DNA from 2 places in the Pseudomonas shahriarae genome. Region 1 is predicted to be linked to the other one. Evidence: predicted binding sites of a transcription regulator. Region 1 holds the regulator's gene; the other holds the start of a gene.
What was found. Region 1 encodes FliA, which starts transcription of late flagellar genes. Its sites were predicted from a motif close to CTAAAGTTTNNNNNNNNNNNGCCGNTAA; they were not measured.

Region 1 (3,115 bases):
CGCGGATCCCGGATGACTTACATCTGCCGCGCCGTCATCAGTTGGTCAGCCGTGCGGTCAGTGTGCAAATGCAGGATGAACCCAGTGAAGAGGCGATGGCGGATATGTTCGCCGACCTCTATCACAACCCAGCCAAACGGGTCGGCTGAAAGGCAACATGAACACAGTGCAATGTACCTACATTGATGGTCTGCTACCGCGGCCACCCTATGTAGCCTGCGGCTAAGCAAGACAAGGTAAAGAAAGAACATGGGCAGCATGCATCCCGTACAGGTGATCGCGGTGACCGGCGGCAAAGGTGGCGTCGGGAAAACTAACGTGTCAGTGAATTTGTCCCTGGCCCTGGCAGAGCTTGGCCGCCGCGTCATGCTGCTGGATGCCGACCTGGGCCTGGCGAACGTTGACGTTCTGCTGGGACTGACGCCCAAACATACCCTGGCCGATGTCATTGAGGGCCGCTGTGAGCTGCGCGATGTGCTGTTACAGGGGCCCGGGGGGATTCGCATCGTCCCGGCCGCCTCCGGCACCCAGAGCATGGTGCATCTGAGCCCGGCGCAGCATGCCGGCCTGATCCAGGCCTTCAGTGATATCGGCGACAACCTCGACGTGCTGGTGATCGACACCGCCGCCGGGATTGGCGAGTCCGTGGTCAGCTTCGTGCGCGCCGCGCAGGAAGTCTTGCTGGTGGTCTGCGACGAGCCCACCTCGATCACCGACGCCTACGCCCTGATCAAACTGCTCAACCGCGACTACGGCATGAACCGCTTCCGCGTGCTGGCCAACATGGCCCAGAGCCCGCAAGAAGGGCGCAACCTGTTCGCCAAGTTGACCAAGGTCACGGATCGCTTCCTCGATGTCGCCTTACAATACGTCGGCGCAGTTCCCTATGACGAGTGTGTGCGCAAGGCTGTGCAAAAGCAGCGTGCAGTCTATGAAGCGTTCCCTCGTTCGAAATGCGCGTTGGCGTTCAAGGCAATTGCTCAGAAGGTCGATACCTGGCCACTGCCCGCCAATCCCCGGGGGCATCTGGAGTTTTTCGTCGAGCGATTGGTGCATCAGACGAGTGCAGGACCGGTGCTATGACAGCCAGCGGCTACAACCTTTACAAAAAGTCGGCGCGTGACAGCCAGGGCGAATTGATCGAGCGCTATGCGCCCCTGGTCAAGCGCATTGCCTACCACCTGCTGGCACGCCTGCCCGCCAGTGTCCAGGTCGAAGACCTGATCCAGGCGGGCATGATCGGCCTGCTCGAAGTGTCGACCAAGTACGACGCGAGCAAGGGTGCGAGTTTCGAGACGTATGCGGGTATCCGTATCCGTGGCGCGATGCTCGATGAGGTGCGTAAAGGTGATTGGGCGCCGCGTTCGGTCCACCGCAATACCCGGATGGTGAGTGACGCAATTCGCTCAATTGAAGCAAAAACCGGTCGCGACGCTAAAGATCACGAAGTTGCGGCCGAACTCCAATTGAGTCTCGACGATTACTACGGGATTTTGAACGATACCTTGGGCAGCCGCCTGTTCAGTTTCGACGACCTGCTACAGGACGGCGAACATGAAGGGCTGCATGAGGATGGCGCGAGTGCTCACCAGGAGCCTTCACGCGACCTGGAAGATGAACGCTTCCAGGGCGCCCTGGCAGAGGCGATTGCCAATCTGCCGGAACGTGAGCGGCTGGTGTTGGCGCTGTACTACGACGAAGAGCTGAACCTCAAGGAAATCGGTGAGGTCCTGGGGGTCAGCGAATCGCGGGTCAGCCAGCTTCATAGCCAATGCGCGGCCCGCTTGCGGGGGCGTTTGGGAGAGTGGCGAGCGCGCTGACAGGCAGTGTGGGGACACTGCGAACGATAACCGCCAGGGCGCAAGCCCGGCGGGAGCGGCCCGTGATGTGCCCAGCAGTCCTTTTTGTGTAATGCCTGTTGAATGATATGGCGCGCCCAGGTGCTGGACGCGTTTAAGACTGCTTGGAGGTCGAATTGGACAAGAACATGAAAATCCTCATCGTTGATGACTTCTCAACGATGCGGCGGATCATAAAAAACCTGTTGCGTGACCTTGGGTTCACTAACACGGTCGAGGCGGATGACGGCATTACGGCGATTCCGATCCTCAACAGCGGGAGCATCGACTTTCTGGTAACTGACTGGAACATGCCTGGCATGACCGGCATTGATCTACTGCGCCACGTGCGCGCTGATGAAAAGCTGCGCAGCCTGCCTGTGCTGATGGTGACCGCTGAAGCCAAGCGTGAACAGATCATCGAAGCCGCCCAGGCCGGGGTCAACGGCTACGTGGTCAAGCCATTCACTGCACTGGCCTTGAAAGAGAAGATTGAAAAAATCTTCGAACGCATCGGTCATTGATGCTGCCACGGGGGAGCTATGGAGCATAAAGAATCATCGCAGGCCGACTTTGAGTCGACCCTGAAAAAACATGCTCACCAACTCGTCGAAAGCCTGGAAAAAGGCCAGTTCGGCGACGCAGTGCAGTTGATCCATGAGCTCAACCAGACCCGCGACCGCGGCCTGTATCAGGAAGTGGGCAAGCTCACCCGTGAGTTGCACAGTGCGATCGTCAATTTCCAGATCGACCCGCACATGCCCCAGGCCGAGGAAATCTCGCAGATCACTGATGCCACCGAACGCCTGTCCTATGTGGTCAGGCTGACTGAGGCGGCAGCCAATCGCACCATGGACCTGGTGGAAAACGCCACGCCCCTGGTGAACGGCATGGCCAACGAGGCCAAGGCGTTGAGCACCGACTGGGGCCGCTTCATGCGGCGCGAAGTGGGCGCTGAAGAATTTCGTGACCTGGCGCGTCGGGTCGAAGGCTTCCTGTCACGCAGCGAGCAGGAAAACCGTACGGTTTCCAGCAACCTCAATGACATTCTGCTGGCCCAGGATTACCAGGACCTTACCGGTCAGGTGATCAAGCGCGTGACCCTGCTGGTCACCGAAGTGGAAAGCAACCTGCTCAAACTGGTGCTGATGGCTGGCCAAGTCGACCGTTTTGCCGGCATCGAACACGACCGCGAAGCGATCCTCTCGGAAAAAGATCCACAAAAACACCTCGCCAAGGGTGAAGGTCCGCAGATTCATGCCGATAAACGTGAAGAC
Region 2 (3,115 bases), 2.0 Mb from region 1:
ACCACGGTGTCCCAGATATGGTGGTGCTGGCCGTCGATGTTCAAACCCGAGGTCGGCCCCAGGGTGGAGTCGGACGCCGGCGAACCGGCATCGCCCAGGGCCCCGGCGGTGCCGACGATGCAGACAATGGCCAGCGGGCTGAACCCCAGTTGCACACACAGCGGCACAAAAATCGCCGCAAGGATCGGCACGGTGGAAAACGACGAACCGATGCCCATGGTCACCAGCAGGCCCACCAGCAACATCAACAGCGCACCCACGCCACGGCTGTGGCCAATAAAATCGGCCGAGTCCTGCACCAGCGTCTGTACCTGGCCGGTGGCCTTGAGCACTTCGGCAAACCCCGACGCCGCGATCATGATGAAGCCGATCATCGCCATCATTTTCATGCCTTCGGTGAACAGATCATCGGTGTCGCGCCAGCGCACGATGCCCGATACCGAGAAGATCAGGAAACCCGCCAGGGCACCGATGATCATCGAGTCCAGCCACAACTGGATAATAAAGGCCGAGGCAATGGCCAGCCCGGCGACCAGCAGGGTCAGCGGGTTGTACTGCACCGCCACTTGCTCGACCCGCTCGATCTTCTGCTGGTCGTAGATGCGCTTTTTGCGGTAACTGATAAACACCGCCACCAACAGGCCGAACACCATGCCCAGCGCCGGAATACCCATGGCATGGGTAACGTTGACCTGGCTGATATCCACCCCGCTCTTGGCGACATTGGCCAGCAGGATCTGGTTGAGGAAGATATTGCCGAAGCCCACCGGCAGGAACATGTACGGGGTGATCAGGCCGAAGGTCATGACGCAGGCGATCAGGCGCCGGTCAATCTGCAACTTGGTCAGCACATACAGCAGCGGCGGTACCAGCAGCGGGATAAAGGCGATATGGATCGGCAGGATGTTCTGCGAGGCAATCGCCACCGCTCCCAGCAGGCAGATCAGCAGCCATTTGACAGAACTGCCGCCAGTGGTGTCCTGGCGGCCCACCAGCAGCAGGGCCTTGTCCGCCAGGGCATGGGCCAGGCCGGACTTGGCAATCGCCACCGCGAAAGCACCGAGCAATGCGTAAGACAACGCCACCGTGGCACCGCCGCCCAAGCCGCTGTTGAACGCGCTGAGCGTCGCGTCGATCCCCAGGCCACCGGTCAAACCGCCGACCAGGGCACCCACGATGATCGCGATGACCACATGCACGCGGGACAGGCTGAGCACGAGCATGGTACCGACCGCGGCGATTACTGCGTTAATCATGGTTACCTCAAGACAGAAATATAAACACAACACGTGCCGGCGCCCCGGCCAGATGTCGACCACGGCACACGCAGAAAGGGAGTTTTATTAGAGGCCGCGCACTTTGCAGCAGCCGGCGCGCCATGTCAAAGAACGACGTCGCGAATAGATTCAATTGAACGTATGAATAAAGAAAAACAACCGGCGGCCGATAGCGTGGATTATCTCTGTCGCAACGAAAGGTTAAGGATCTCCATGTCGCTCAGGCAGCTGTCCATTCAATGGAAAATCACCCTCCTCGCCGGCCTTTGTCTGTTGGGCATCGTGACCCTGCTGGTGGGTCTTTCGCTGTATCGGATGGACCAGAGTTCGCAACGGGTCCAGACCTCCAGCACACAGATGCTTAATGTTGCCGCCCAATCGCGCATCGAAGCCCAGGGTGAAGTGCAGGCGCTGGGCATCCGCCAGCAATTTATGGACGCCTACCAATATGGCCATGGCTTTTCGCGCCAGGTGCTGTTTTTGCGCGAACAGGCCGAAAAACGCTTCCTCGATGCCTTCGACCTGCGTGAAGACCTGACCCGCCAGGTCAAGGCCGCCCTGCAAGCCAACCCGGACCTGTTGGGCCTGTCCCTGGTCTTTGAGGCCAATGCCCTGGATGGCAAGGATGAGCTGTTCGCCGGCCAAGCGGAGCTGGGCAGCAATGAAAAGGGACGCTTTGCCCTGTACTGGTCGCAGCCGACACCCGGCACCCTGACCTCGATGGCGCTGCCGGAAAGCGATATGTCCGACACCAGCGTCGGCCCCAGCGGCGAGAAGGCCAACACCTGGTTCACCTGCCCACGCTCCACCCTCAAGCCGTGTGTGATCGAGCCGTACTTCTATGTGATCGACGGGCACAACGTCTTGCTGACCAGCATCGTGTTCCCGCTCATGGCCAATGGCAAAGTCATCGCCTCGCTGTCGGTGGACATCAACCTCAACAGCCTGCAGGCAGTCAGCCAGAATGCCAGCCGCGAGCTGTATGACGGCCAGACCAACGTCAGCATCATCAGCCCAGTGGGTTTGCTGGCCGGCTACAGCCCGGATGCGAGCAAGCTCAGCCAGCGCCTGGACAGTGTGGATACCGCCAGCGGCGCACAACTGATCAGCGCCATGGCCGGCAGCACCCAGACCTACAGCCTGCGTACCGACCATCAACTCAAGGTGCTGGCACCGTTCCAGCCCATTCCCAATGGCAAGTCCTGGGGCGTGTTGCTGGATGTGCCGGAAAAAGTCCTGATCGGCCCCGCCGAAACCCTCAAGGCCGAGCTGGATGCCGACAACACCAAAGGCACCCTGCTGGAACTGGGCCTGGGCCTGCTCGCCGCCATCGTCGGTTTGCTACTGGTGTGGCTGATGGCCCGCAGTGTCACCCGGCCGATCCTCGGCGTGGCCCATATGCTGGAGGATATCGCCAGCGGCGAAGGCGACCTGACCCGGCGCCTGGCCTACGACAAGCGCGACGAGCTGGGCGAACTGGCCAGTTGGTTCAACCGCTTCCTCGACAAACTGCAACCGATCATTGCCGAGGTCAAACGCTCGGTGCAGGACGCGCGCAGCACCGCCGACCAATCAGCGGCAATCGCCAGCCAGACCAGTGCCGGCATGGAGCAGCAGTACCGCCAGGTGGATCAGGTGGCCACCGCCTCCCACGAAATGAGCGCCACCGCCCAGGACGTCGCCCGCAGCGCCGCGCAGGCGGCACACGCTGCACGGGATGCCGACCAGGCCACCCGCGAAGGCCTGACGGTGATCGACCGCACCACCACCAGCATCGGCCACCTGGCTGCCGACATGAGCACGGCGATGGCCCAGGTCGAAGGCCTGGCAGCCAATAG

Region 2: HU773_RS27925 (methyl-accepting chemotaxis protein) is a predicted target of FliA. The motif match lies at 1,423-1,450, and genes of this name have one in related genera.

The regions. Positions count from the first base shown of each region.
Region 1 covers NZ_CP077085.1:1,888,013-1,891,127, forward strand. The annotation lists gene flhF (flagellar biosynthesis GTPase FlhF) at 1-149, shown strand, start outside; gene fleN (flagellar synthesis regulator FleN) at 250-1,083, shown strand; gene fliA (RNA polymerase sigma factor FliA) at 1,080-1,820, shown strand; gene HU773_RS08485 (chemotaxis response regulator CheY) at 1,988-2,362, shown strand; gene HU773_RS08490 (protein phosphatase CheZ) at 2,381-3,115, shown strand, end outside.
Region 2 covers NZ_CP077085.1:3,935,602-3,938,716, forward strand. The annotation lists gene HU773_RS17395 (Na+/H+ antiporter family protein) at 1-1,253, opposite strand, end outside; gene HU773_RS27925 (methyl-accepting chemotaxis protein) at 1,491-3,115, shown strand, end outside.